DNA from 4 places in the Nocardia sp. NPDC056064 genome. Region 1 is predicted to be linked to each of the others. Evidence: riboswitches for the same ligand, from Rfam matches in the RefSeq annotation. Region 1 holds a riboswitch; each other region holds the start of a gene.
What was found. Region 1 has a riboswitch for S-adenosylmethionine ahead of ACFC06_RS15475 (ABC transporter substrate-binding protein). Riboswitches for the same ligand answer to the same signal wherever they lie in the genome.

Region 1 (7,392 bases):
AGGCGCTGTCGTAGCCGAGGCGCTCGGCCAGCGCGATCTGGGCCAGCGCGTCGGCGTAGACCTGGGCCGCTCTCTGGTCCTCGGCGTGACGGACCAACCGGGTGAACAGGCCGAGCCGCTTCGTCATGCCGCCGCCTTGCCCAGGTAGGCGTCGCGCACGGCCGGATTGTCGAGCAGCTCGGCGGCGGTGCCGTGCAGCACGATCTCCCCGCCGCGCAACACGTTTCCGGTGTGCGCGATCGACAGCGCCAGCTCGGCCTGCTGCTCGACGATCAGGATCGCCAGACCCAATTCGGTGTTGAGCCGGGCGATCTCGTCGAGCACCCGGTCGACGAACAGCGGCGACAGGCCCATGGTCGGCTCGTCCATGCAGATCAGCCGCGGCTTGCTCATCAACGCCCTGGCGAAGGCCAGCATCTGCTGTTCGCCGCCGGAGAGCGTGCCCGCGTGCTGGGTGCGGCGTTCGCGCAGGCGCGGGAAGTGCTCGTAGAGTTCGGCGGCCCTGGCGGCGAGCACCCGGCGCCGTTCCTTGCGGATATAGCCGCCGACGTAGAGGTTCTCCTCCACGGTCATCGCCGGGAAGACCCGGCGCGCCTCCGGCACCGAGGCCAGACCGGCCTCGATCCGGGCGGCGGGCGAGCTGGTACTCACGTCGACACCGTCGATGCGTACCGTGCCCGAGGACGGGCGCAGCAGCCCGAGGGCGGTCTTCATCGTCGTGGATTTGCCGGACGCGTTCCCGCCCAGCAGCGAGACGATCTCGCCGGGGCGCACCGTCAGCGACACCTTGTCCAGTGCGCGCGAGGGACCGTAGTGCACGGTGACCTCGTCGAATTCCAGGATGGGCGTTGTGCTCTCGTCACTCGGCACCGACGATCACCTTCTCTGCCGTTGTCCGCCGCGGCCCACCGGCGGCCCGCAGGCGGCGCCGCCCCAGGTACGCCTCGATGACCCGCTCGTCGTTCTGGATCTGCTCGGGCGTGCCCTCGGCGATGACGCGGCCCTCGTCGAGCACGATCACCCGGTCCGAGAGCGCGTTCACCAGATCCAGTTTGTGCTCCACCAGCACGATGGTCTGCCCGGCCGCTTTCAGCTCGGCGAGTTGCCTGCCGACCTCGGCGGTCTCGGTCTGGTTCATGCCCGCCGCCGGTTCGTCGAGCAGCAGCACGCGGGGTCGCAGGGCCAGGGCCCTGGCGATCTCGGTGCGGCGGCGATTGGCGTAGGACAGCGTGTAGGCGTGGTTGTCCGCGCGCGGCACCAGCCGTTCCGGGAACCGGGCCAGCTGGGCGTCGACCAGCGCCGCGGTGGCACGCCGTTCGGCGCGCACCGCGGGTGTCGGCACCAGGGCCAGCACGGTCTCGGCCAGCAGCGGAAGCCAGCGCAGCACCGGGAACCGCGCCAGGGAGCGCAGCGGTCGGGCCGCGGTGACGGTGGTGTGCAGGCCGATCTCGACGTTCTCGCGCACCGTCAGGCTGCCGAACACGCGGCCGTTCTGGAAGGTGCGGGCGATCCCGGCGGCGGCCGCGGCCTCCTGCGAGCCGGGCCGCAGCCGCAGCCCGTCGACCTCGACCCGGCCCGCGTCGGGACGCAGGACTCCGGAGACGAGGTTGACGGTGGTGGTCTTGCCGGAGCCGTTCGGCCCGATGATCGAGACGAATTCCCCTGGCGCCACGATCAATTCGACGCCGTCGACGGCCTTCACCCCGCCGAAGGACTTGCGCAGATCACGGACCGCGAGCGCGGGCTCACGCGGCGATTCGGACACGGTCACTCCTCACCAGCACACCTTGCGGACGGAACCGGATGATCAGCAGCAGCACCACGCCGTAGAGCAGGATGCGCGCCTCCGGGGCCAGCCGCAGGGCCTCGGGAACGCCGATCAGCACCACCGCGCCCAGCACCGCGCCGTAGGGCGAGCCGGTGCCGCCGAGCACGAGAATGGTGATGATCAGCAGGGACATGGGCAGGTTGAACACCGTCGGGTCGATATAGCTGTACTGGTGCGCCAGCAGCGCGCCGGCGATCCCGGAGAACAGGGCGCTGATCGCGAAGGCCAGCGCCTTGTAGTCGCGCACCGGGATGCCCGAGGACCGCGCGGCGACCTCGTCGGCGCCGACCGCGCGCAACGCGACACCGAGCCGGGAGCGCTGGATTCCGACCACCACCGCCAGGGTGATCGCCAGGAACACCAGGTCGAGCAGGTACACCTCGGTGTTCTCGGTGAACTCGTGACCCAGGATGCTCGGCACCGGAATGCCGAAGATGCCGTAGGAGCCGCGGGTCAGCGATTCCCAGTTGCGGATCACCGCCACGATCACGATGCCGATGCCCAGCGTGGCGATGGCCACGTAGTGCCCGTTGAGGTTCCACAGCGGCGCGGCCAGGATGGAGGACAGCACCGCCGCCAGCACGCCACCGGCGAGCGCGGCCGCCAGGAACGGCCAGTCGTGGTTCACCGTGAGAACGGCCGAGGTGTAGGCGCCGATGGCGATGGGCCCGGCCTGGCCGATGACCAGCTGTCCGGCCGAGCCCGCGATCAGCGTCATCGAGACCGCCACGATCGCGTAGGCCAGGATCTGCGTGCCCACCACGATGGCGTAGTTGTCGGCCACCAGCGGTACCACGATCGCCGCGGCCGCGAAGACCAGCACCGCGTGCCACCACCGCACCCGGATCGGCCTGCCGATCCCGAGGAAGGTGCCGGTCAGCGGTTCGGCGCTGATCGCGGGCACCTTGGCCAGCAGCCCGCCGGGCCGCAGCACCAGGAAGGCCACCAGCACGCCGAAGGTGATCAGGTCGCGGTAGCCGTCGCCGAAGGTGTAGATGCCGAAGGCCTCCACGATGCCGAGGGCGAACCCGCCGATCACCGCGCCCGGAATGGACCCGAGCCCGCCGATGGTGGCGGCGACGAAACCGGTGAGCCCGGCCAGCGTGCCGCTGGTGGGCGAGATGTTCGAGTTGTACAGGCCGACGAAGATTCCCGCGAGCCCGCCGAGCCCGGAGGCGATGGCGAAGGCCAGCACCTTGATGCGGGAGACGCCGATGCCCATCTGCGCGGCGGCGTCCGGGTCCTGGGCGGTGGCGCGGATGGCCAGGCCGTAGCGGCTGAACCGCAGGAACCCGGCCAGCGCGCCCATCACCACCAGGGTGATGGCGAACATGACCAGATCGGAGGTGCCGAAGCGGACGCCGCCGAGCTGGAAGTTGTTGGTGGGCAGGATCTGTGGGAACGGGCGGGTCTCGGGCCCGAAGACGATCTGGGTGAGGTTCTCGATGATCAACCCGGCCGCCACCGTCGCCAGCAGCGCCGCGATGGCCGGTGCCTTGCGCAGCGGATGCACCGCGAGTACGTCGATGGCGACACCGACCAGCGCGGTGATCGCCACCACCAGCACGATCGCGGGCCACAGCGGCAGGCCGAGCTCGGCGATGAACCACCAGCCCAGGATGGAGCCGAGCGCGAACACCGCGCCGTGCGCGAAATTGATGACGTTGGTGACGCCGAAGATGAGGGTGATGCCCACGGCGAGCAGCGCGTACGCGTTGCCGTGGACCACACCGGCGATCAGGGTGTCGAACATCAGCGGTTGCCGGTCGGCACGAACTTGCCTTCCTTCAGCACCAGCTCGCGCGGGGCCACACCCTTCGGGCGCCGCGATTCCTGGTCGAAGGCGAACGTCCCGAGACCGATTCCGGTGAACTGGGTTTCGGTCTTCAGGCCCTCGAGAATGCCCTCGCGGGTGGCGCCGCCCTTCTTGGCCGCCTGCACGAGCACGTGCAGCGCGTCATAGGCGTAGACGTTGAAATCGCCCGGGTCGGTGTTGAACTTGGCGCGGAACTTGGTGACGAATTCCTGGGTCTTCGGGTCGGGATCGGCGGGGCTGAAGATGCCGTTGACGATGTCGCCCTCGGCCGCCGCACCGGCGAGCTGGATGAACTGCGGGGTGTTCTGGCCGCCGAAGAACTGGCCGGTGAAGCCCACGTCACGCAGCTGCTTGACCACCAGCGCGCCGTCGGGGCCGTAGCCGAGGTGCACGAAAGCCTCGGGGTTCGCCTCACGGCCCTTGATCAGGATCGGCTTCACATCGGTGGAATCGGGCAGGATCGGCGAGGAATAGACGATCTCCACGCCCTTCTGCTTGGCGAAACGCTCGAAGAACTGGAAAGCCTGCTTACCCCAGTCGGTTTCGAGATAGACCACCGAGACCTTCTTGGCCTTCTTCGACACCCACTCCGCATTGCGCTCCTGGAACACGTCCAGGGTGATCGACGGGCTCCACGAATAGTCGCCGCCCTTGGTGAAATCGACCGCGGAATTGGTGAAGCCGTACTGGACGAGTTTGCCGCGGTTGTAGATCGGCGAGGCGGCGATCGAGGCGGGCGAGGAGAAATCGCCCAGCTCGGCGATGACGGACTTGTCGTCGACGAACTTGGTGGCGATCGGCACGGTCTGCTTGGGGTCGGACTGGGAGTCCTCCCACTTCAGCTCCACCTTGCGCCCGTCGATGCCACCCGCGGCGTTGATCTCCTCCAGTGCCAGGTCGAAGCCCTGCTGCCACAGCCTGCCGTACTCGGCCGAGGGGCCGGTACGGGGCCCGGAGACACCGAAATAGACCGTTCCGCCGTCCGCCGCGTCGCTGCCGGAGTCGCTGCAACCGACCACCGCGGCGGCCACCGTGACGGCGGCGAGCGCACTGGCGATGATCTTGACACGGCGGCGCGAACCGACCGAGAACTTGCTCATTGATCGTTCCTTCGAGACATGAATCGGCACACGACGAGTGCGAAGATTCAGCGCTTGCGATATCTGCTCGATATCGCCTGGTCGTCACCCGGGGCACCCCACCGCCAAGCGAGGGTTGCCGATCAGCGAGCCGGGGCTCGACAGTGCTGATACTCGTGACCGTGGAGCGAAATGTAGCAGCACTCGGGGGCATGGCCGGGGCCTCGCATGGGTACTCGATTCGGTTCCGGGACAGCCGGATACGGGGCTAGCTGCGGCGATGCGCGCGGGCCCCGGCTTGCGATCAGCTCGAGACAAATGCGCGGCCGCGCGGGCGGGTGGACGAGCGTGGAATCAGCGCACCGTGCGACAAATCATTGTCGTCGATCTCGCGGCTCGGTACCCCTATTGCTATGACCACCGTGCTGCACATCAACGCTTCCGCCCGTGGCGAATTCAGCCAATCACGAGCTATCGCACAGACTTTCATCGACACCCTGCGTGCGCAGGACCCCACCGTGCAGGTCGACACCCTCGATCTGTTCACCGCCGGACTGCCCGAGTTCGGCACCGACGCCGCGGCCGCCAAACTGGCGGTGTTCACCGGCTCGGAGCAGACCCCCGAACAGGTGGCCGCCTGGGAACAGGCGCGCACCGTGTTCGACCGCTTCGCCGCCGCCGACCTCTACGTGCTCAACATCCCGATCTGGAACCACGGCGTGCCCTACATCCTCAAGCAGTACGTCGACATCGTCACCCAGCCGGGCTGGTCGTTCGGTTTCGATCCCGAGGTCGGCTACAGCGGGCTGCTCGAAGGCAAGCGCGCGGTCACCGTCTACACCAGCGGCGTGCACCAGCCGGGGGTGCCGATCCAGTTCGGCAACGACTTCGCCACCCCCTTCGTGCAGGACTGGCTGCGCTTCGTCGGTGTGAAGGACGTGGCCGAGATCCGGTTCGCGCCGACCGTGCTCACCGAGGATCCGCAGGTCGGCTTCGCCGCCGCCCAGGAGCGGGCGCGTGAGCTCGCCGCCGGCTACTGAGACGACGGTGCGGGGGTGGGCACCGACAGGGAGAACAGTCGCGACGATCTGTGCCGTAGGGATTCTCGTCGTCGGCCAGCTCTACGTGGTACTGCCGGTGCTCGGCGACCTGGCCCAGGTGTGGGGCACCTCGCGCGCCGCGGCGACGTGGACAACCACTGCCTTCGGGCTCGCCTACGGCGCCGGGTTCCTGGTCACCGGCCCGCTCTCGGATCGGTGGGGGCGCCGCCCGGTGATCGTCGGGGGTCTGGCGGCGACGGCCTTGTCCACCCTTGTGGTGATCGCGGCGCCGAGCCTGGGCACCGGCTTGGCGGCGCGGGTGGCGCAGGGGCTGACGGCGTCGTTCTTCGCGCCCGCGGCGTTCGCCTATCTCGCCGAACGCGTCGCGCCGCACCGGCGGGTCTTCGCGCTCACCTGCCTGACCAGCTCGTTCCTCGCGGCGGGCGTGATCGCGCAGGTGCTCGCCCAGCTCGTCGACGACACCTTCGGCTGGCGGGCGGTGTTCGTGGCGAGCGCGGTGGGCTTCGCGATCTCGGCGCTGCTGCTGCGCGGGGTGCTCGAACCGGGTCGCCGTGGCGACTCGGCGGCCTCGGTGGGCTCGGTCTTCACCGCGTTCGCCGGGCTGCTGCGCGCCCCACGGTTGGCCCTGCTCTACCTCAGCTGCCTTGCCGTACTCGGCTCCTTCGTCGGGATCTACACCGGCGTGCAACTCGCGCCACCCGAGGGCGTCGGCACGGGTAGCACCGCGCTGCTGGTTCTGCGGGCCAGCGCCATTCCCGCCATGATCGCCGTCCCCCTGCTGGCCACCCGGCTGGCCGCGATCAACCCGGAACTGCGCCTGATCACGGCTTTGTCGGCCGCCGGCGCCGCCGCCGCGATCACCGCCGTCCCGCTCGGCGGGATCTGGGTAGCCACTTGGCTTTTCGTCTTCGTGGCCGCGGTGGCGGTCGCGGCCCCCGCCGCGGTCCAGGCCATCGCCGCCCAGGCGGGCGAAGCCAGAGGCGCCGCCACCGCCCTCTACACCTTCGCCCTCTTCCTCGGCGCCAGCGCAGGCCCCCAACTGGCCAACCTGGTAGCGGGCAACGGCTTCCCCGCCGTGGCCCTGGCGATCTCCGCCCTCGGCTTCGCCGGAGCCACACTGGCTTTCGCGTCGACCAAGGCCCAACCCGCCTGACCCACCTCCGATCCCGGTCCGCCGTCCACGTGGCGGACCGGGTTTCGGGGTTGCTCCATCCCCTTCGCGCCCACCATCCTTACCGGATGAGCAAGCCGCCCGAAGTCGTCACCTTCGAAGCCTCTGCCCGCGAATTCTGCGCGGCCATCGAGACGATCGACGGCACTCCGGCAGGCATCGAACTCCCCCGAACCCTGGTCCCCCTGCTCGCCACCATGCTCGCCGCGGCCGCCCACCTCCCCCGCGTGGAACCGACCGCGGCCACCCTCCCGACAACCATCGATCACGACGCCTGGTACGAGTGCTACACCCGCTGCACGACCACCCTCGGCCCCCTCGACATCTACTGGACCAACCGCGATCTCGCAGACCCAGGCGCCCACCTCACCGCAGGGTCGGTAGCCGACGACCTGGCCGACATCTGGCGCGATCTCCGCACCGGCCTCGACGCCCTC
Region 2 (7,392 bases), 1.6 Mb from region 1:
ACCACGCACGGCACCGGCGTTGAGGCCAGCGCGGCGGCGACCCCGCCGCGTCCGCGCCCGATGTCGTGGCGGTTCATCGCCTCGCTGAGCAGCACGTAGGTGGCCGGATCGAACCGCTGACACAGCTTCTCGGCCTGGTGCTCGAGATAGCTCTGCACCGCGTAGCGGCCGCCGGTCCACGGGTCCTCGTCGCCCTGGGCCTGATTGGCGAAGCGGTGGTCGAGTTCGCCCTCGGTGCGGTAGGTCAGGTGCGCGATGCGCCGGGCCAGGCCCATGCCGGTCATCGGCGCGCGGCCGGTGCCGTGGTAGTCACCGCCCTGCCAGTCCGGGTCGGACCGGATGACGGCCATCTGCGTGGTCTGGGTACCGATCTGATCGGCGGTGGCCCTGGCGCCCACGGCCAGCACCAGCGCGGCCGAGACCCGCTCCGGGCTGCCGATGATCCACTCCAGCACCCGCATGCCGCCCATCGACCCGCCGACCACCGCGCCGAGCCGCTCGATGCCGAGCAGGTCGAGCAGCTGCGCCTCGGCGGTCACCTGGTCACGGATGGTCAGGCCGGGAAAACGCGCGCCCCACGGCTTTCCGTCGGGGGCGATGCTGGACGGGCCGGTGCTGCCCTTGCAGCCGCCGAGCACGTTGGTGGCGATCACACACCATTCGTCGGTGTCGATCGGCGCACCGGGGCCGACCATGCCCTCCCACCAGCCCGGCGCGGGATTGTCCGGGCTGGCGATGACGGCGGAGTCGCCGGTGAGCGCGTGCTCGACCAGCACCACATTGTCCAGGGTGGGCGAGAGCTCGCCCCAGCGTTGCACCGCGAGCCGCACATCGGGGACCACGGCGCCGTTCTCCAGCGTCACGTCCCCGATGGCGACCACGCCGAGTCGCCCGTCCGGGGGCGGCAGAGCCACCCCGGAGCCGGGTCGGGCGATCGGCGATTCGGTGCTCACAGTCACGTCGTCGCCGCCGCGAAACCGGCCCGCAGATCGGCCAGGATGTCGTCGATGCCCTCGATACCCACCGCGAGCCGCACCAGCCCCGGAGACACGCCTGCGGCCAGCTGCTCCTCCGGCGTCAACTGCGAGTGCGTGGTCGAGGCCGGGTGAATCACGAGAGAACGCACATCACCGATGTTAGCGACATGGCTGTGCAGGCTCAGAGCGTCCACGAACTTCTTGCCCGCGTCGACGCCACCGGCCAGGTCGAAGGCCACGATCGCGCCCGCGCCCTTGGGGGCCAGCTGCGTGATCCGCTCGTGCCAGGGCGAGGACTCGAGGCCCGCGTAGTACACCTTCTCCACGCCCGGCTGCTCGGCGACGAACTTCGCCACGGCCTCGGCGTTGGCCACGTGCCGTTCCACCCGCAGGCTCAGCGTCTCGATGCCCTGGGCGATGAGGAAGGCGTTGAACGGCGAGACCGCCGCACCCAGATCGCGCAGCAGCTGCACGCGGGCCTTGAGCGCGTAGGCGGGCGCGCCCAGGTCGGCGAAGACCGCGCCGTGGTAGCTCGGGTCCGGCTCGGTGAAGCCGGGGAAACGGGCGTTGCCCTCGGCGTCGCGCACGGTCCAGTCGAAGGTGCCACCGTCGACGATCACGCCCGCGACGGCCGCGCCGTGCCCGCCCAGGTACTTGGTGGCCGAGTGCACGACGATGTCGGCGCCGTGGGCCAGCGGCTGGATCAGGTACGGGGTGGCGACGGTGTTGTCGACGATCAGCGGCAGACCCGCGGCGTGCGCGACGGCGGCGATACCGGGGATGTCGAACACCGCGCTGCTCGGGTTGGCGATGGTCTCGCCGTAGAAGGCCTTGGTGTTGGGCCGGATGGCGGCCTGCCACTGGGCCAGGTCGTCGGGGTCCTCGACGAAGGAGACCTCGATGCCCAGCTTGGGCAGCGAGTAGTGGAACAGGTTGTAGGTGCCGCCGTAGAGGTGCGGGCTGGACACGATGTGGTCACCGGCGCCCGCCAGGTTCAGGATCGCGTAGGTCTCGGCGGCCTGGCCCGAGGCCAGCAACAGCGCGGCGACACCACCCTCGAGCGCGGCGATGCGCTGCTCCACCGCGTCCTGGGTGGGGTTCATGATCCGGGTGTAGATGTTGCCCGGTTCGGCGAGCCCGAACAGCGCGGCGGCGTGATCGGTGTCGCGGAAGGTGTAGGAGGTGGTCTGGTAGATCGGCAGGGCCCGCGCGTTGGTGCTCGCGTCGGGGGCCTGGCCGGCGTGGATCTGCTTGGTCTCGAAGGTCCAGTTCTCGGGCAGGGCAGAGTCGGTCATGAAAGTGCTCCAGGGTTGTGCGCCGGGGAATTCGTCAACTGGGTCGGATCGACGGACAACAACACATGGGGGCCTCCTGGGATGCGCGCTTGCCCTCGACCTTCGAGAGCCCGGTCATCACCCGGAGCACCCCACCGCAACTGGAGGGTTGCCGACCAGCGAGCCGGGGCTTGACGCTGGTACTCATGACCTTGCCGTCATGTTAACCGGACAAGCCCCCACACGGAAACTTCCCGGCTGAACGTAGCCTGGATCACGTCGCGATCGGCACAGTCCCGCACAGCGGGCCCTCCCATCGCGGTGAGGTCCCGGGCAGCAGTACGCTTGTCTTGTTTGCACCACACGTCCCGCCGACAACGCGGGGCATATACGTTGTCTGTTGGAACAGCTGGGGTCCGCTCACAAGCGTGTTCGCCTGGCCGTGCAATGAGGGCACCATCCTAGGAGGACACGAAGATCCATGTCCAAGATCAAGGTTGAAGGTACCGTCGTAGAACTCGACGGCGACGAGATGACCCGGATCATCTGGCAGTTCATCAAGGACAAGCTGATCCACCCGTATCTCGACGTGAACCTCGAGTATTACGACCTCGGCATCGAGTATCGCGACAAGACAGACGACCAGGTCACCGTCGACGCCGCGAACGCCATCAAGAAGCACGGCGTCGGCGTCAAATGCGCCACCATCACCCCCGACGAAGCGCGGGTGAAGGAGTTCGGCCTCAAGAAGATGTGGCGCTCGCCCAACGGCACCATCCGTAACATCCTGGGTGGCACCATCTTCCGCGCGCCGATCATCATCTCCAACGTGCCCCGCCTGGTGCCCGGCTGGACCAAGCCGATCATCATCGGCCGCCACGCCTTCGGCGACCAGTACCGCGCCACCGACTTCAAGGTCTTCGAGGCGGGCACCGTCACGCTGACCTTCACCCCGGAGGACGGCGGCGAGCCGATCGTGCACGAGGTCGTGAAGATGCCGGAGGACGGCGGCGTCGTCATGGGCATGTACAACTTCAAGAAGTCCATCGAGGACTTCGCGCGCGCCTCGTTCAACTACGGCCTGCAGCAGAACTACCCGGTGTACCTCTCCACGAAGAACACCATCCTCAAGGCCTACGACGGCATGTTCAAGGACACCTTCCAGGAAGTCTTCGACGCCGAGTTCAAGGCCGAGTTCGACGCGGCGGGCCTGACCTACGAGCACCGCCTGATCGACGACATGGTCGCCTCCTCCATGAAGTGGGAGGGCGGCTACGTCTGGGCCTGCAAGAACTACGACGGCGACGTGCAGTCCGACACCGTGGCCCAGGGCTTCGGCTCGCTCGGCCTGATGACCTCGGTGCTGCTCACCCCGGACGGCAAGACCTGTGAAGCGGAGGCCGCACACGGCACCGTCACCCGGCACTACCGTCAGCACCAGCAGGGCAAGCCGACCTCGACCAACCCGATCGCGTCGATCTTCGCCTGGACCCGCGGCCTCGAACACCGCGGCAAGCTGGACAACACCCCCGAGGTGATCGGCTTCGCGCAGACGCTCGAAGACGTGGTCATCAAGACCGTCGAGGGTGGGCAGATGACCAAGGACCTGGCGCTGCTCGTCGGCGGCGATCAGGGCTACCTGAGCACCGAGGAGTTCCTGGGTGCCTTGGACGCAAATTTGGCCCGCACCCTGAAGTGAGCCTTTCCGCCTCTGGCCGATAGGGGGCTGCGTCGGCAGCCCCACGGTGAGGTGGGAGCGTTCGCTCAGCCCGGTGAGTTACCCGTGTTCTCGCGAGAACAGTGGGTTGCTCGCCGGGCTGTGTCGTTTCCGGGTGGGGTAACTCACGGTCGTCCCGGGATGCGCGGGGCCGGGACTCGCCGTTGCATGGAGGCGTGACTTCTTCCCTCTCCGCCGCCGACCGCGTGGCGCCACGCACCAGCTGGCACATTCCCGCGATGCTGGCGCTGGCGCTGGGTGGATTCGGGATCGGCACCACCGAGTTCGTGACCATGGGACTGCTGCCCGATATCGCCGCCGACTTCCGGATCACCGAGCCCACGGCCGGTCACGCGGTGTCGGCGTACGCGCTCGGCGTGGTCGTCGGGGCGCCGTTGATCGCCGCGCTGTGTGCCCGGGTGCCCAGGAAGAAGCTGCTCATCGCCCTGATGGCCGCGTTCACCGTCGGCAATGCCGCGACCGTGCTCGCCCCCACCTTCGGTTCGCTCGTCGCGGCCCGGTTCGTATCCGGATTGCCGCACGGCGCCTACTTCGGTGTCGCCTCGCTGGCGGCCGCCACGCTCGCGCCCGCCGGGCAGCGGGCCAAGGCGGTGGCCGCGGTGATGCTCGGATTGAGCGTGGCCAATGTGGTCGGTGTGCCCGGGGCGACCTGGCTCGGCCAGCATCTGGGCTGGCGGGACGCCTACGTGGTGGTCGCGATCATCGGCGTGGCGACCGTGGCCGCGCTGTGGCGGTTCGTGCCACCGCTGACCACCATGACCATCACCGATCCGCGCACCGAACTCGGCGCGCTGCGCCGCCCCCAGGTGCTGCTCACCCTGGCCGTCGGCGCGATCGGCTTCGGCGGCATGTTCGCCGTCTACACCTACATCGCCACCACCATGACCGATGTCGCCGGGCTGTCCGTCGGCGCCGTCCCGATCGTGCTCGCCCTGTTCGGCCTCGGCATGATCGCGGGCAATGTCCTCGGTGGCATCCTGGCCGACCGCGGCGTCGACCGCTCGATCTTCGCGGCCCTGCTCGCCATGGTCGTCATCCTGGCCGGCTTCGTCCTGGCCGCCCACAACCCGGTCACCGCCGCCCTGGGCGCCTTCCTCGTCGGCGCCTCCGGCGCGGCCCTGGCACCCGGCCTGCAAACCCGCCTCATGGACGTCGCCGCCGACGCCCAAACCCTCGCCGCCGCCCTCAACCACGCCGCCCTCAACATCGCCAACGCCGCAGGCGCCTGGCTCGGCGGCCTCGTCATCGCCGCAGGCCTCGGCTACACCGCCCCCGCCGCCGTCGGCGCTGTTCTGGCCATCGCAGGCGTCCTCCTGTTCACCACCACCGTCTGGCTGGCCCGCCGCGTGTCTCCCAGCTCGCGGAGTGCGCCGATCTCGACCACCTCGCCACGTGGCTGAAACAGGCAGGCACGGCGACCTCGACCGACGAGCTGTTCGGCTGATCGCCGTGCGCGGGTGAGCGCGTCCGGATCAGTGGCGTGTGCCGTCTGCCGGGCGGGCCCAGCCGATGCTGAGGTGGACGGCGCGTTGCCAGTGGGCGTATTCCTCGTCGCGGCGGGTGCGGTCGGGGTGGGGGAGCCATTGGGCGGCGGCTCGCCAGTTGCGGCGTAGGCCCTGGAGGTCGGGCCAGTAGCCGACGGCCAGGCCCGCGGCGTAGGCGGCGCCGAGGGAGACGGTCTCGGTGACCAGCGGGCGGGTGACGGGGATGTCGAGGACGTCGGCGATGATCTGCATGAGCAGGTTGTTGGCGGCCATTCCGCCTGCTACGCGCAGGGATCGCGCGCGCAGGCCCGCGTCGGCGTTCATGGCCTCGACCACGTCGCGGGTCTGCCAGGCGGTGGCCTCGAGGACGGTGCGGGCGAGGTGGCCTTTGGTGACGTACGAGGTGAGGCCGATGAGCAGGCCGCGGGCGTCGCTGCGCCAGTGCGGGGCGTAGAGGCCGGAGAAGGCGGGGACCAGATAGCAGCCGCCGTTGTCGTCGACAGTGCTTGCGAGGGTTTCGATTTCGGGCGCGGTGGCGATCAGGCCGACGATGTCGCGCAGCCACTGCACCAGCGACCCGGTGACCGCGATCGGCCCCTCCAGCGCGTACACCGGCTCCGGGCCCACCTGGTAGCCGATGGTGGTGAGCAGCCCGTGCCGGGAGCGCACGATCTCGGGCCCGGTGTTCATCATCAGGAATCCGCCGGTGCCGTAAGTGCATTCGGTCTCGCCGGGCGCGAAGCAGGTCTGCCCGAACAAGGCGGCGTGCTGGTCGCCGAGCGCCGCGCCGATCCGCACGCCCGGCGCGGCGACCCGGGCGGTCCCGAAGTCACCGGTCGAGGGTTCGATGCGGGGGAGCATGGCGCGCGGAATGTCGAAGAACCGCAACAGTTCCTCGTCCCACTGCCGGGTCGCCAGGTTCATCAGCAGGGTGCGGCCCGCATTGGTGACATCGGTGACGTGCTCGCCGCCGGTGAGGTTCCAGATCAGCCAGGACTCCATGGTCCCGAACAGCACGTCACCGCGTTCGGCTCGCTCGCGCAACCCGTCGACTTCGTCGAGCAGCCAGCGCAAGCGGGGCGCGGCGAAGTAGGTCGCCAGCGGCAGCCCGCTCAGTGCCGTGATCCGTTCGGCGCCGGGCATTTCCCGCAACCGTTCGACCAGCGCCTCGGTCCGCACGTCCTGCCACACGATCGCCCGCCGCACCGGCACCCCGGTCGCCCGATCCCACACCACGGTGGTCTCGCGCTGATTGGCGATCCCGATGGCCGCCACGTCCCCGGCCTCGATCCCGGCGTCGCGCAGCGCGGCGGGCACCACCTTCTCGACCGTCCGCCAGATCTCCAGTGCGTCCTGCTCCACCCACCCCGACCTGGGGTAATGCTGACGATGCGCCCGCTGCGCCATCCCGGCCAGCCGCGCGTGCCGGTCGAACACGATGCACCGGCTCGATGTGGTGCCCTGGTCGATGGACAGGACGAAGCGTCGGGTCATCGGGTCCGGCTCCCGTCATCGAGGTCATTCGCGGGCTGCCAGCCCACCTCGACCCGGTCGGTCGGGATGGACGGGCGGTAATTGCTTGCGCGGCAGGCTATCTCGCCGCAACGCCGGAAGTGACCCAGGGGGCGCGCAAGCCCGGCGCCTGCCGCGTGGTCGTGCGTCGGCGAGCCGATCGCCGCCGGGCGCCTTCTCACGGCGACACGCTCAGGTCGCGGTGCACGGCCCGCGCCGCGGCGCGCACGTGCTCGATCGCCGTGGCACGCAGCTGTAATCGGTTGTCACACAGCCGATCCACCGGCCCGGTGATCCCGAGCGCCGCCACCACCAGCCCACCCCGGTCGCGGATCGGCGCGGCCACACCCGCCTCCCCGCCACGGAACTCGCCGACCTCACCGGCCCATCCCGCCCGCCGGACCTCG
Region 3 (7,392 bases), 110 kb from region 1:
TGGTGGCGCGATTCGGCGACGAGGCTTTCACCATCGCCTGAGGGTCGGCAAGGTCTGAGCCGGGCTGCTAACAGCACCCGGCCTGACGTCGATCCACCAGGGCCAACTCGTAGTTCGAAACAAGGACTGACTCATGGGATTGTGGATCGGGAATCCGGGGCTGGGGCCCTCCGAAACGGTGCGGTGGCAGAAGCTCGCCAATCGGACTCAGGGCAGCCGGGCTGTCGGCGGGCGTCTGTATCTGACCGAGAGCCGGCTGCTTTTCGTCCCCACGCACCTGGACTCGGTCACCGGGGGCAAGCGCTGGGAGCTGCCGCTGGCCCAGCTGCGTTCCGTCGGCAGGCAGAACGCTGACGGCGGACTGTTCAGTGGTGGACTGCGCACCCGGCTGCGCCTGGACACCGACGCAGGGACCGAACTCTTCGTCGTCAACGACATCGACGAGGTGATCGCCGAACTCGACGCGGCCCGATCCGGGTAGCTGCGCGGCCAGGGCGGTGTTCCCTTACCGGCGGCTGCGCGCGGACAGCGAGGACCTCGTCGCTCGATCGAGCATGGACGACGATGACGACATCGACTTCGATCCGGCGCCGCTCGGGCTCGAACTGAAGGACTCCGAGCTGTGAACTACCTGCTCGACACCGATGTGCTCAGTGAGCTGCGGAAGTCGGAGCGGGCCGCGCCGTAACAACCCACTCGGCGACCTGGCTCAGGGCGTGACGATCAGGGTGGGGTGGTAGGAGCGCATTGCCGCGATGACCAGTTCCGCCGAGGTGCCGAGCATGGATTCCGGGTAGTTGATCGTGCCGAATCCGAGTTTTTGATTCGTCTTGGCCAGCAGGCGGATCCAACGCGAGCTGCGGGCGAAGTACGCGGCGGGGTCGTGCAGGCCGACCTGGACGTAGCGGATCGTCGACACCGCCGACGTGCGCTGGACGAACAGCCGCACGTGGGAAACCTCGCCCCAGGTCAGCGTGCCCGATTGACGGTGCTCGATGCCCTCGGCGGTGAGCACGAGTTCCGGGCGGAGCCGGATCAGGCGACCGAAGAAGAAGATTCCGCAGCCGATACCCATCGGCAGGCACACCACGCCGCCGACCAGCCCCAGCAGCGGCACATCGCTGTCACCGGCCAGGCCGAGCCAGACGATCACCCCACCGATCACCACGAACACCGCGGACAGCCAGATCATCAGCACAGTCCGCAACATCGATGGGTAGTAGATGGTCGCCGGTCGCGCGATTCCCCCAGTCATGACCGCAGTTTAGTGCGGTGACGACGGGCAGCACCGGCTTCCGGTCATCCGATCCCCTACTCGCGCGGGCTAGTTCAGGGCGTGGTCGAGGTCGGTGAGGAGGTCTTCGATGTCTTCGAGGCCGACCGAGATGCGGACTACGCCGTCGGAGAGGCCGATGGAGGCTCGGCCTTCGGGGCCCATGGCTCGGTGGGTGGTGGTGGCGGGGTGGGTGATGAGGGTTTTGGCGTCGCCGAGGTTGTTGGAGATGTCGATGACGCGCAGGCGGTTGAGGACCTCGAAGGCGCGCTTCTTGCCGTTGTCGCCGGCGAGTTCGAAGGTGACGACGGTGCCGCCGCCGGACATCTGCTCGGTGGCCAGCGCGTGCTGGGGGTGGGATTCCAGGAAGGGGTACTTGACCCAGTTCACGGACTTGTTGGTCTCCAGGAACCGGGCGACCTTCAACGCGGAATCGGTGGACTGGCGCACGCGCAGCGGCATGGTCTCCAGGCCCTTGAGCAGGGTCCAGGCGTTGAACGGGCTCAGGGCGGGGCCGGTGTGGCGCATCAGGTTCTTGACGGGGCCGTCGATGTAGTCCTGGGCGCCGAGGATGGCGCCGCCGAGGACGCGGCCCTGGCCGTCGATGTGCTTGGTGCCGGAGTAGACGACCACGTCGGCGCCGAGTTCGAAACCGCGCTGCAGCAGCGGGGTGGCGAAGACGTTGTCCAGCACCACCTTCGCGCCCGCGGCGTGGGCCAGCTCGGTGACCTTGCGGACGTCGACGAGGGTCTGCATCGGGTTGGCGGGGGTCTCGAAGAACACGGCCTGGGTGGGCACCGAGAGGGCCTGCTCCCACTGCTCGAGGTCGTCACCGTCGACGAAGACGGTCTCGATGCCCCAGCGCGGCAGGATCTCGTTGCACACCACGAAACAGGAACCGAACAGGCTGCGCGCGGCGACGAGCCGGTCGCCGGCCTTCAGCAGCGCGCCCAGCGCGGTGAACACCGCGGACATGCCGGAAGCGGTCGCGAACGCGGCTTCGGCGCCGTCGAGCAGGCGGATGCGCTCCTCGAACATGGCCACGGTCGGGTTGCCGTAGCGGGAGTAGACGAAGTGCTCGACCTCGCCGGTGAACGCGGCCTCGGCGGCCTCGGCGCTCTCGTAGACGAAACCCGAGGTCAGATACAGCGCCTCGGAGGTCTCCTCGAAACCGGAGCGGCGCAGTCCGCCGCGAACCCCGAGGGTGGCGGGGCCGACGCCCTCGGGCAGTGGCTTGTCGAACGAACCACCGGTGATCATGCGTTCTCTCCTTATGCCTGGCGCCACGGCAGGCCGACCGCGCGCCAGCCCACGCTGCCACGCCGGCCGAACGCGTCGGGTCCGCCCTCGAAACCGTCCAGCACGTTGTAGGACGGGGCGATGCCCGCCGCGGTCGCCACGGTCGCCGCGCCGATGGAGCGCTGACCGGAGCGACACAGGAACACCACGGGCGCGTCGTCGGGGCGGCCGGCCAGCGCCTGCTCGAGCTGGGCGCCGAATTCCGGATTTCGCGCGCCGGTGCCGTCGACCCACTCGATGAAGTGGGCCGGGCGCTCGATGGAGCTGGTGTCGGGGATGCCGATCTGCGCCCACTCGCCTTCGGTGCGCACGTCGACCAGCACCGCGCCGGGGTGCTCGGTCAGGATCTCCCACGCCTTCTCAGGGGTGATGTCGCCGGCGTAAGTCATGTCGAACCTCCTGCGTGAATCCGCTCTTGCCGTGCCGGAACTCCGGGACACACGGCCAGGTCGTCACCCGGAGCACCCCACCGCGGAGGAGGGTTGCCGGCCAGCGAGCCGGGGCTTGGCGCTGGCACTCATGACCTTGCGATCTGAGATTGCCCCGGCACTGGTCACCGTGTCAAACAGGTCAGGGTGCGCACACCAGCCAGGTGCCCTCGACCCTGGTCAGGTTCCAGGTGCTGGTGGCGGGCGTGTCGCCGATCAGCACGGTGGCGTCGATCTTGGCGCGATCACCGTTGACGGTCGCGTTCGCGAAGCCCTTCTTGTCGATCGTCACCGCCGATTTCGCGCCCCCGAGCCGCTCGGTGAGGCCGGATTTCTCCTCGTCGAACCCGGGGCAGGCGACACCGGGCGGCGGACGCAGCTCGCTGCGTGAGCGCGCGTCGATATAGTTGGTGACGGCGGCCGCGAACCGGTCGGCCTCTGTGACATTTTTCTCAGCGGGCGCGAGCAAGCCGCCCAGCACGATCCCGATGAGCACCAGGACCGCGATGACCGCGGCCGCGACGAACGGGACGACCGATCGTTTGTCGGTCTGATCCACCACGATGGGCTGCTCGTCCGAGCCGGTTCGCTCCTCGTTCATGGTGCAATCCTGACAGACCGGGCGCGAGCAACCGCACCGCGCGCCGGGTGGCCACGACAGCGCGGATAGAATCGGCGGAATGCTGCCAGCAGCCGGACTGTCAACTTAGCCTAAGCTAAATTGACGCCGTCAATAGTTTTCGACCAAAGGGTGCGCGTAGAAATGACCGAACAGAGTGCAGCGACTCGCCCACTTCGCATCGCGATCGTCGGTGCCGGCCCGGCCGGTATCTACGCCGCCGACGCGTTGATGAAGTCCGATGCCGAGGTGTCGATCGACCTCTACGAGCGCATGCCCGCGCCGTTCGGCCTGATCCGCTACGGCGTCGCCCCCGACCACCCGCGCATCAAGGGCATCATCACCGCCCTGCACAAGGTGCTCGACAAGGAGCAGGTGCGCCTGCTCGGCAACATCGACTACGGCACCGACATCAACCTCGACGACCTGCGTCAGTTCTACGACGCGGTGATCTTCTCCACCGGCGCCAACGCCGACCGCGCGCTGCCCATCCCCGGCATCGACCTCGACGGCTCCTACGGCGCCGCGGACTTCGTGTCCTGGTACGACGGCCACCCGGACGTGCCGCGCAGCTGGCCGCTGGACGCCGAGAAGGTCGCCGTCCTCGGTGTCGGCAACGTGGCCCTGGACGTGGCCCGCGTGCTGGCCAAGACCGGTGACGAGCTGCTGCCGACCGAGATCCCGCCGAACGTCTACAAGGGCCTCAAGGCCAACAAGGCCGTCGAGGTGCACGTGTTCGGCCGCCGCGGCCCGGCGCAGGCCAAGTTCACCCCGCTCGAGCTGCGCGAACTCGACCACTCGCCGACGATCGAGGTGATCGTCGATCCCGAGGACATCGACTACGACGAGGGCTCGGAGGCGGCGCGCCGCAACTCCAAGCAGGTCGACATGGTCGCCAACACCCTCGAGCAGTGGGCGATCCGCGACCAGGGCGACCGCCCGCACAAGCTGTTCCTGCACTTCTTCGAGTCGCCCGCCGAGATCATCGGCGAGAACGGCCAGGTCGTCGGTCTCAAGACCGAGCGCACCCAGCTCGACGGCACCGGCAACGTCAAGGGCACCGGCGAGTTCAAGCAGTGGGACGTGCAGGCGATCTACCGCGCGGTGGGTTACCTGTCGCAGAACGTCACCCAGCTGCCCTTCGACGACCAGGCCGGCACCGTGCCCAACGAGGCCGGGCGCGTGCTCGTCGACGAGGCCGCCGAGGGCTCGGCCCGCTTCATGCCCGCCACCTACGTGACCGGCTGGATCAAGCGCGGCCCGGTCGGCCTGATCGGCCACACCAAGGGTGACGCCAACGAGACCATCGCCTGCCTGCTCGACGACGCCAAGGACTTCACCCCCGCGGCCAAGCCTGAGCTCGACGCGGTGACCGAGTTCCTGGAGAGCAAGGGCATCCCGTTCACCACCTGGGCCGGCTGGTACCGCCTCGACGCCCACGAGCGCGCCCTGGGCGAGCCCGAGGGCCGCGAGCGCGTGAAGGTCGTCGAGCGCGAGGACATGCTGCGCGCCTCGGAGCCCAACAAGGTCTAGGCACGACGGACGGCCGCGCTGACCGCGCTACCGGCACCGCACATCCCGACCTCGAGGAGGGATCGCCGACGAAGTCGGCGGTTCGCGGCCGTCCCGTCGATCAGGCGCCGTTGCGTACGCGACGAAGGAGCAAGCAACGGCGCCTGATCGACGGGACCCAAGGGGCCGCGAACTCGAGCGCGCCAGCGCTCCAGAAATAGGGCATTCTGTACAAGTGTTCGATGCGCATGTTCACGTGATCGATCCGCGGTTTCCGCTGATCGAGAACGAGGGCTACCTCCCAGACCACTACATCATCGATGACTACCGAAAGCGGATGCAGCGCTTCGAGGTTCGGGGTGGGGCGGTGGTGAGCGCCTCGTTCCAGGGGACCGACCAGTCCTACCTGAAAGCCGCGCTGGCCGCGCTCGGGCCCGACTGGGTGGGTGTCACCCGGCTGGATCTGGACGCCACCGACGACGAGATCATCGAACTGGACCGGGCCGGCGTCCGCGCGCTGCGTTTCAACCTCAAGCGCGCCGCCGCCGACATCACCGAGATGACCCTGCAGGCCCTGCGCGCGCACGAGCTGGCGGGCTGGCACGTCGAGCTCTACATCGACGGGCAGATGCTGGCCTCGCTGCAACCGGTGATCTCCAAGCTGCCCGCGCTCTCGATCGACCACCTGGGCATGTCCGAGGAGGGCCTGCCGTATCTGCTGGATCTGGTGGATCGCGGGGCCAGGGTGAAGGCGACGGGGTTCGGCCGGGTCGACATGGATGTGGCCGAGACGCTGCGGCGCATCCACGCGGTGAACCCGGGTGCGTTGATGTTCGGCACCGATCTGCCGGGTACGCGCGCGGGCAGGCCGTTCGAGGATCGCGATGTCGAGCTGATCAGCCGGGTCGTCGGGGCCGATGTGCACGCCGTGCTCGAGGACAATGCCCGCGAGTTCTACCGGCTGCCCGCCGTCGACCGGCCCGCGGCGGACCCGCTGCCGACCATGCCGATGCCCCGCACCGACAATCCGACGGTGCCGATCCCCCGCGACCAGCTCCCCGGCGCGGACGCGCATACCCGCCCGCTGCCGGTGATCGAGAAGTAGCTCAGGCCATGATCGCGCCGGTGAACCAGACACCGGCCGCGATCAGCGCGCCGAACAGTTCGACGAGCATGGACAGGCCGACGCCTTTGAGCGCGTGCACGGTGGCGGGCCAGGCCAGCCGGTTGACCTTCAACCGGTACAGCTCGGCCAGGTACACGCCGAGCACGAAGCCGATGAACAGGCCGACGACCGGGATCACGAAGAACCCGATGACACCCAGGACCGCCCCGGCCAGCAACGCCTTGTTGGACACCCCCGCCTCGCGCATCCGGCGCCCCGGCCAGGTGTATTTCACGACGCCGGAGATGATCAGCGCGACCGAGGCGATCGCGAGCACCGTCCAGGCCGTCGTGCCGCCGGTGACGAACGCCCAGACCGCGATCGCGGCGAAGATGAGAATCACCCCCGGCAGAATCGGTACGATCACGCCGACGATGCCGACGAGAATGACGAGGCCGACCACGACCTCACCCCACACGCTCACTACCGGGTCCTCCCGTTTCCGCGCCGAGTAGCGCCACCGAATTCTCGCCCATCGGCTACCCGAGCCGCCATCCCAGCGCTATTGTCGAAGTGTCAATACCGTTCGACGACGAACTGAGGTCAGGCGTGAGCAGCGAGTCCACCGCCAAGCAGGGGCCCCTCGCGGGCATCAAGGTCATCGAGCTGGCGGGCATCGGGCCCGGCCCGCACGCCGCGCTACTGCTGGCCGACCTCGGCGCCGACGTGGTGCGCGTGCAGCGCCCGAAGCAGCTGCCCGGCTTCCTCGAGCGTCCGCAGTGGCGCGGGCGCACCATCGTCGAGGCGAACCTGAAGGACCCCGCCGACGTCGCCAAGATCCTCGACCTGGTCGAGAAGGCCGACGTGCTGCTCGAGGGCTTCCGCCCCGGCGTCACCGAGCGCATGGGCCTCGGACCCGACGAGGCGCTGGCGCGCAACCCGCGCCTGGTCTACGGCCGGATGACCGGCTGGGGCCAGCACGGTCCGCTCGCCGACCGCGCGGGCCACGACATCAACTACATCTCGCTGACCGGCGTGCTCAACGCCATCGGCCGCAAGGGCGAGCGCCCGGTGCCGCCGCTGAACATGGTCGGCGACTTCGGCGGTGGCTCGATGTTCCTGGTGTTCGGCGTGCTCGCCGCGCTGGTGGAGCGGC
Region 4 (7,392 bases), on a different contig from region 1:
ATGCGCCGGGTGAGCGGGGCGGTGCGCGCGGCCACGGCGACGGCGTCGAGCCGCCCCCGGACAACCCCGGCGCCACCCTCCTGCACGGCGAAGGAATCGGGCAGGAAGACCGCGTCGAGGCCGAGCCGTTCGGCCTCGGTCACCAGCGTGGTCCAGTAGCGCGCGGTGAACAGGTCCTCGGCGCGCGAGTCGGCGCGCCGCCAGGACGCGGGATGGGTTCCGGTGCCCGCGAGTTCGAGACCGAGGAACCAGGTGGGCCCGCTCATCGGAGGTCCTTTCCGTCGACGGTGCCGATCCGGACACCCGGATCGGGGATCGCCGCGAGCAGCTCGCGGGTGTAGGGGTCCTGCGGGTCGGTGAACAGGGTGGCGGTGGGCCCGGTCTCGACGATCCGGCCGTGCCGCATGACCGCCACCCGGTCGCTGATCTGGCGCACCACCGCCAGGTCGTGCGAGATGAACAGGTAGCCCAGCGACAGTTCGGTCTGCAGCGTGTCGAGCAGGTCGAGGATCTGGGCCTGCACCGAGGCGTCCAGGGCGGAGACCGGCTCGTCGAGCACCAGCAGATCGGGGCGCAGCGCCAGCGCGCGGGCGATGGCCACCCGCTGACGCTGCCCGCCGGACAGTTCCGCGGGCCTGCGCTCGGCGAAATCGGCGGGCAACGCGACCTGTTCGAGCAGCTCCCGCACCCGCGCGGGCCGGTCGGCGATGCCGTAGGCGCGCAGCGGTTCGGCGATGATCTCGCCGACCCGCCAGCGCGGGTCCAGCGAGGAGTACGGGTTCTGGTACACCACCTGGAACCGCCTGCGCAGCGCCCGCAGCCTGCCGCGGCGCGCACCGGTGAGGTCGTGCCCGTCGAAGGTCACCGTGCCGCGGTCGGGTTCGGTGAGCCGCACCGCGATCCGCGCGGTGGTCGACTTGCCCGACCCGGATTCGCCGACCAGGGCCAGGGTCTCGCCACGGTCGAGGGAGAACGCGACATCGTCGACGGCGGTGATCCCGCCGGCGTGGAAACGCTTGTGCAGGGCCCGCACCGACAGCAGCGGCGTCTGCGCGCGCGGGCGCGGCGGCCGGAACCCGGTCGGTGCCAGCGCGGGCGAGGCGGCCAGCAGCCGCCGGGTGTAGGGGTGGGTTGGGTGCGTGAGAACTTGTGCGGCGGGGCCGGATTCGACGACCTCGCCCTGTTCGAGCACCACGATCCGGTCCGCGCGTTCGGCGGCCACGGCCAGATCGTGGGTGATCAGCAGGACGGCGGTGCCGCGCGCGGCGATCCGCTCGGCCAGCCGGTCGAGCACCCGCCGCGCCACCGTCGCGTCGAGCGCGCTGGTGGGTTCGTCGGCGATGACCAGTTCCGGCCCGCAGGCCAGGGCGATGGCGATGAGCACCCGCTGACGCTGCCCGCCGGACAGTTCGTGCGGATACTGCTTCGCCCGCACGGCGGGCCGGTCCAGTCCGACCTCCTCGAGCAGCGCGAGGGCCCGCACGGCCGCGCCCCGGCGGTCGGCCCGCCGGTGCACCCGCAGCGCCTCGGCCACCTGATCGCCGATGCGCCGGACCGGATTGAGCGACAGGCCCGGGTCCTGCGGCACGAACCCCACCCGGGCGCCGCGCAGCCGCCGCAAGGACTTCTCGTCGGCCGGGTCGACCCGTTCACCGCCGAGCTCGATCCGCCCGCCGGAGATCTGCGCTGCCTCTCCGAGCAGACCGATCACCGCCTGCGCCAAAGTCGACTTCCCCGAACCGGATTCACCGACCAGCGCGACGACCTCCCCGCGCGCCACCTCGATCGAGGCCCCGCGCAGCGCGGGCACCGTCCGGGCGCCGGTACGGTAGTCGACCCGCAGATCCGTCACCCGCAGCACCGGGGCGTCGCCCTCGGGAGAGTCGATTGCCTTGTCGCTCATCGGTTCCCGCTCCTTCCTGCCGCCCGGCCCAGGCGCTGGGCCGAGAGCACGACGGCGATGATCACCAGACCCGGCAGGGTGGTGAGCCACCACGCCGAGGCCAGGAAGTTGCGGCCCTCCGAGATCAGCGAACCCCATTCCGGTGTGGGCGGTTTGGTGCCGTAGCCCAGGAAGCTGAGCGAGGACACCGCCAGCACCGCCATCCCGAATTCCACCGCGGCCAGGGCCAGCACCGGCTGCACCGAATTGGGCAGCACGTGCCGCGCCAGCACGGCGTACCAGCGCACCCCGGAGGCGTGCGCGGCCTCCACATAGGGCGCGTGCCGCACCCGCAGCACCTCCGAGCGCAACACCCGGGCGAAATTGGCGATCAGCGCGACACCCACGGCGATGGCCACATTGCGGGTGCCGAAGCCGAGCGCGGTGACCAGCGCCAGCGACAGCAGCAGCGCGGGAATCGAGAGCAGCACATCGACCACCCGCATGATCACCGTGTCGACGATCCCGCCCGCCGCGCCCGCCAGCAGACCCAGCAGCGAGCCCGCGACCAGCGCGATGGCGACCGCCGAGAGGGTCGCGGTGAGCGAGAGCCCGGCCCCGTGCACCATGCGGGTGTAGAGGTCGCGGCCGAGATTGTCGGTGCCGAACCAGTGCGCCGCGCCGGGCGGCTGGAACTTCTCGGCGGGCACGCCGGTCAGCGGGTCACCGGAGGCGAACACCGAGGGCGCGAGCGCCCAGCCGACCGCCACGGCCAGCACCGCCAGCGAGGCGAGCAGCCCGAGCCGCGCGCGGACCCAGCGGGCGGCCTCGGCCACGCGGTGGGTGTCGACGGCGGTGCCGGTGGTGGTGTGCTCGGCCACCGGGGATCGGCGGATCAACAGGTCAACCATGGTGGCTCCCTTCGGTTTCGGTAGGGGAGAAGGACTCAGACACCGCCCACCACCTGCGGGGTCTCGGCGTCGTCGGTGGTCTTCGCGTTCTTGGCGGCGGTGGTGCCGGTGATCCGGGGATCGAGCAGCGGGTAGAGCAGGTCGATCAGCAGATTCACCACCACGAAGATCAGCGCCGAGAACAGCACCACGCCCTGCACCACGGGGATGTCCTGGTTGAGCACGGAGGTCTGGGTCAGGCGCCCGATGCCGGGCCGGGCGAACACCGACTCCACCACCACCGAACCGGCCAGCATGGTGCCGACCAGCACTCCGGCGATCGTGAATGCGGGCACGCTCGCCAGCCGGGCGACGTGGCGCCACTGCACCCACCACCGGGAGGCGCCCTTGGCCAGCGCCACCTCGGTGAACGGCTGACGCCAGGTCTGGGCCAGCCCCGCCGCGAGCACCTGGGCGATCACCGCCCCCACCGGCAACGCCAGGGTGAGCGCGGGCAGCAGTGTGCCGCGCAACCCCGTGCCGCCGAAGGCGGGGAACCAGTGCAGCCGGAAGGAGAACAGCTGCAACAGGATCAGGCCGGTCCAGAAGGTCGGCACCGCCACCCCCAGCGGCGGCAGCGCGGCCAGGGTGTTGCGCAGCCACGGCCGGCGCGTGTAGGTGGCCGCGAAGGCCAGCGCCGTCCCGCCGAGGATCGCGAACAGCAGCGCCAGCGCCGACAACGCCAAGGTCGAGGGCAGGGCGTCGGTCAGTGCCTCGGTCACCGGCTGCCCGGAGGCGATGGAGCGCCCCAGATCACCGGTGACGGCATGACCCAGCGCCGTCACGTACTGGTCCCACAGCGGCTGGTCCAGCCCGTAGCGGGCCTGCATCTCGGCGACCGCGGCCTGATCGACCGGCGTGCCGCTGCTGATGTCGGCCGCCATCGACACCGGGTCCGAGGGCAGCAGGTACAGCACCACGAACGACACCGTGAACGCCGCCCACAGCACCCAGAGCGCCTGCAGCACCCGCGAACCCACGTACCTCGGCAGGCCCGAGTGCCGCAGCGTCGCGACCACCCCGCTCATCTCAGTGCCCGCTCAGCCAGGTGTCGAAGAACTGCAGCCGGGCCGAGGCCTCGAAGGTCAGATCCTGGGTGTGCCCGGCCGCGCCGATCGCCTGGGACAGCTCGACGGTCGGCAGGATGAGCCCGTTGTCGAGCACCTCGCGCTGGGCCTGCTCGATGAGCGCGGCCCGCGCCGCGGTGTCGGTGGTGGCCAGCTGCTGGTCGAGCAGCTGGTCCAGGGCCGGAATCGGGCCGCGCGCGTTCAGATTGCGTCCGGCCAGGGCGTAGGAGGTGCGCAGGATGTCACCGTCGGCGCGGGTCGAGTTGCCGTAGACCGCGTCGTAGTCCTTGGCGTTCTGGCGCGCGATGGCCTCCGGCGTGGACACCAGGTCCAGTTTCAGGTCCACCCCCACCTGGCGCAGCTGCTGCTGCGCCAGCTCCAGCACGGCCTGGTTGCCCGCGAACACCTGGCTGAAGGTGATCGCGAAGCTCAGCCGTTCACCGTTCTTGACCCGGATGCCGTCGGCGCCGGGCACCCAGCCCGCCTGGTCCAGCAGCGATTTCGTCTTCGCGGGGTCGTAGGCCAGGCGCGCGGACTGGTCGAGGTAGGCCGGGGTCGCCGAGGCCAGCGACGAGGTGGCGGGCTTGAACTGCGGGCCGAGCACGGTGTCGACGAGCTGCTGGCGGTCGAGCGCGGGCAGCAGTGCCTGGCGCACGGCCGGGTCACGCAGCGGACCGCGGGTCACGTTGAACTGCAGGCCGAACGGGGTGCCCGGGTTCGAGGTGGACAGCACCCGGCCGCCGGTCGCCTCGATCTGCGGGGCGTCCTGGGGCAGCGCGTCACTGATGGCGTCGAGCTGACCCGACGACAGGCTGCCGGTGCGCACACCCGACTCCGGCACCACCGTGAACTCGATGCGGTCCAGGTAGGCCTCGCCCTTGTGCCCGAACACGGCCGAGCCCCAGTTGTATCCGGTGCGCTTGGCCAGCGTCGCGGAGATGTCCTGCTTGTACTCGGCGTAGGTGAACGGGCCGCTGCCGATGTTGTCGCCCGCGCACCGCGCGTCGGCGGACTTGGCATTGGTCGAGGCGGCCAGGATGCCGAGCTGCGGCGTCGAGGAAGCCTGCAGGAACTGCGCGTTGGGCTGACTGAACTCGACGCGGGCGGTGAGCTTGTCGACCGCGGTCGTGCCCACGTAGTTGGCCAGGTAGCTCACGCCCAGCGGCGCCTCGACGCCGCCGAGGCGGATGATCGCGTCGAAGGTGTCGCGCACCGAGTCGGCGGTGAGCGCGGTGCCGTCGCTGAAGGTGACGCCGTCGGCCAGGTGGAAGGTGAACACCTTGGCGTCGGGACTGACCTCCCAGCGCTGCGCGAGCCACGGGGTGATCTCGCCGGTGGCGGGGTCCTGATCGGTGAGCGAATCGACGATCTGGCGGGCCACGTAGATGGTCTGGTTGGTGCCCGACTGGGCCGGATCCGAGCAGGTCGGCGCGCCGGACAGACCGTAGCGCAGGGTGCCGCCGGGTTGCGGCGGACCGGCGTCACCACCGGATCCCGCGGTGTCGCTGCCGCAGGCCACCACGGTGGTGACGGCGGCGAGTGCTCCGGCGAGAGCGGCGAGGCGATGACGAGGACGGATCACGGGGTGACTCCAGGGATGCGTGGCATGGGTGAGAGACCTCCATCGGACCTGGCAGAAGCACCCACCCGTTCGACGGGTTGGTTGCTGCGACGTCGTCGAGCCAGGTCTCTCGGTCGCTCTGGATGGTTGCGCCCCGGCTGCTCGGAGCTGAACCAGCATGTGGCACAGACCGGATGGTTCACAACGGTAGAAATCAGCGTGAGCGCAGCAGTTGGGCGCGCGGTCCGCGACCGGCATACTGGCGCGGCATCAGGCGGAGGGGAGGGGCGTGTCCATCGCCCGGATCAGCGGTTTCGCGGAGTAGCGTCGGATTTCCGAGTGCCGACGATGAGGAGTTGCGCCGTGATCGTGCCGCGTCGTACCACCGCACTGACCGCGCTGACGGCCTGCGCCGCCCTGTTGCTGACCGCCCCCGCCGCCACCGCGCAACCGGCCACTCCGGCCGTCACCCGCGACGCCCCCGCCACCACCACCGCGGGCCCCGCCGACCTGCTCGGCGCCTACCAGACCGTCGTCGAGACACTGAAAGCCCTGGGCGTGCAGCCGTTCCTGTACCCCACGGTCGCCGCCGACTGCGCGGGGGACGGCCTCGGCCTGGTCCCCGCCGTCGCGGGCGCCGTCCCCGGCCCGTGGCCCAGCAACGCCGTGCCGATTCCCGGCCTCGACCTGACCGCCGTGAAGTCGGGCCAGACCCTGTTCACCTTCCTGCCCTACGGCCTGGCCCCCGACACCCCCGCCACCGACACCGCAGGCATGCAGGTCGCCTGGCTCAACATCAGCACCGGCCGCGGCGGCCTGGCCTCGATGGGCTCGATCGCCGAGATCGTGCGCGCCATGGTCCCACCGGAAGTCCCGGTGGAACTGCGCCCCCTCGCCGAGAACGCCATCCGCGACTTCTTCTTCACCGCCATCCCCCTCGGCGGAGTCCGCGCGGTCCCCGTCGACACCGGCCACGGCACCATCCTCGCCGCCGTCTTCGGCACCACCGACAACGCAGGCAAATCCTGCTTCTTCTTCCCCACCATCGGCATCACCGAGGTCCCCTGAACCCCTGCCCACGACGGGCATCGAGATCTCGAGGGTCCGTGTGTTCCGGGAAGTCCCAGGTATGTGGCTGTAACGGGCCGTCGGCCCGATACGAGATCCTGGCAGAGCTCTGCGGGTACACCACCGAACCGAGAACGGCGCATCGGGCCTTCTGCGTGGAGCTATCGCTGGCTACCACCTACCTGGACCGGAGAAGCGCATGGGGATCTATGTTCGGCAGTCGCTGAACGCCGGACCGTTCCGGTTCAATATGTCCCGGTCAGGACTCGGCGTCAGCGTCGGAGTCCCCGGCTTTCGGATCGGCAGCGGACCGCGGGGCAACTACGTCCACGCGGGCGCACACGGCGTCTACTACCGGGCATCGCTGGGCGGCGCGCGCCCGTCGCCCACGAACCGCACGACCACCTCGCACCGGCCGAACCCGGCTCCCGTCCCCATGGCCGATCTCACCGGCGCGGACGCCACGCAACTCCTGCCCACCGGACCCGGTGACCTGATCGAACAGCTCAACTCCGCCGCCGGTCAGGCGAGAACAGCACCATGGGCCTTCGGCATACTCGGCATACTCGTCCTCGCGACCCTGCCGTTCGGCCTGCTCCTCCTGCTACCGGCGGTTCCGCTGGTCTGGTGGCTGGCCATGCACGACCAGGCCAGACGCAATGTCGTGGTCTTCTACGATGTCGCCGATCACCCCGCGGCCTGGTTCGGAGCGCTCAACGAGTCATTGATGGAATACGCGGCCTCGCAAGGAAAGTGGCGGATCAACGCGCACGGCGGTCTGGCCACCGTTCATCAGCGGAAGATCAACGGAAACGCGAGCAGTCTGCTCGAACGCACCGCCGTCACAGTCACTTTCGACCACCC

Region 2: another riboswitch for S-adenosylmethionine. It lies ahead of ACFC06_RS22940 (bifunctional o-acetylhomoserine/o-acetylserine sulfhydrylase); the one in region 1 lies ahead of ACFC06_RS15475 (ABC transporter substrate-binding protein).
Region 3: another riboswitch for S-adenosylmethionine. It lies ahead of ACFC06_RS16040 (rhodanese-like domain-containing protein); the one in region 1 lies ahead of ACFC06_RS15475 (ABC transporter substrate-binding protein).
Region 4: another riboswitch for S-adenosylmethionine. It lies ahead of ACFC06_RS27355 (ABC transporter substrate-binding protein); the one in region 1 lies ahead of ACFC06_RS15475 (ABC transporter substrate-binding protein).

What each region holds. Positions count from the first base shown of each region.
Region 1 is NZ_JBHJWO010000001.1:3,365,391-3,372,782, forward strand. It holds gene ACFC06_RS15455 (LLM class flavin-dependent oxidoreductase) at 1-127, opposite strand, end outside; gene ACFC06_RS15460 (ABC transporter ATP-binding protein) at 124-870, opposite strand; gene ACFC06_RS15465 (ABC transporter ATP-binding protein) at 860-1,765, opposite strand; gene ACFC06_RS15470 (ABC transporter permease) at 1,746-3,581, opposite strand; gene ACFC06_RS15475 (ABC transporter substrate-binding protein) at 3,581-4,744, opposite strand; SAM riboswitch class IV at 4,790-4,905, opposite strand; gene ACFC06_RS15480 (FMN-dependent NADH-azoreductase) at 5,137-5,763, shown strand; gene ACFC06_RS15485 (MFS transporter) at 5,741-6,937, shown strand; gene ACFC06_RS15490 (DUF5063 domain-containing protein) at 7,024-7,392, shown strand, end outside.
Region 2 is NZ_JBHJWO010000001.1:4,954,299-4,961,690, forward strand. It holds gene ACFC06_RS22935 (homoserine O-acetyltransferase) at 1-914, opposite strand, end outside; gene ACFC06_RS22940 (bifunctional o-acetylhomoserine/o-acetylserine sulfhydrylase) at 956-2,272, opposite strand; SAM riboswitch class IV at 2,353-2,463, opposite strand; gene ACFC06_RS22945 (NADP-dependent isocitrate dehydrogenase) at 2,733-3,950, shown strand; gene ACFC06_RS22950 (MFS transporter) at 4,145-5,389, shown strand; gene glpK (glycerol kinase GlpK) at 5,462-6,967, opposite strand; gene ACFC06_RS22960 (IclR family transcriptional regulator) at 7,164-7,392, opposite strand, start outside.
Region 3 is NZ_JBHJWO010000001.1:3,471,462-3,478,853, forward strand. It holds gene ACFC06_RS16015 (helix-turn-helix domain-containing protein) at 1-41, shown strand, start outside; gene ACFC06_RS16020 (hypothetical protein) at 134-481, shown strand; gene ACFC06_RS16025 (hypothetical protein) at 498-626, shown strand; gene ACFC06_RS16030 (STM3941 family protein) at 710-1,255, opposite strand; gene ACFC06_RS16035 (O-succinylhomoserine sulfhydrylase) at 1,325-2,533, opposite strand; gene ACFC06_RS16040 (rhodanese-like domain-containing protein) at 2,545-2,961, opposite strand; SAM riboswitch class IV at 2,979-3,097, opposite strand; gene ACFC06_RS16045 (hypothetical protein) at 3,143-3,601, opposite strand; gene ACFC06_RS16050 (FAD-dependent oxidoreductase) at 3,764-5,152, shown strand; gene ACFC06_RS16055 (amidohydrolase family protein) at 5,367-6,236, shown strand; gene ACFC06_RS16060 (DUF456 domain-containing protein) at 6,238-6,720, opposite strand; gene ACFC06_RS16065 (CaiB/BaiF CoA transferase family protein) at 6,846-7,392, shown strand, end outside.
Region 4 is NZ_JBHJWO010000003.1:153,046-160,437, forward strand. It holds gene ACFC06_RS27335 (LLM class flavin-dependent oxidoreductase) at 1-266, opposite strand, end outside; gene ACFC06_RS27340 (dipeptide ABC transporter ATP-binding protein) at 263-1,903, opposite strand; gene ACFC06_RS27345 (ABC transporter permease) at 1,900-2,793, opposite strand; gene ACFC06_RS27350 (ABC transporter permease) at 2,829-3,824, opposite strand; gene ACFC06_RS27355 (ABC transporter substrate-binding protein) at 3,862-5,481, opposite strand; SAM riboswitch class I at 5,518-5,610, opposite strand; gene ACFC06_RS27360 (hypothetical protein) at 5,824-6,528, shown strand; partial or broken gene ACFC06_RS27365 (DUF4236 domain-containing protein) at 6,728-6,874, shown strand; gene ACFC06_RS27370 (hypothetical protein) at 6,965-7,392, shown strand, end outside.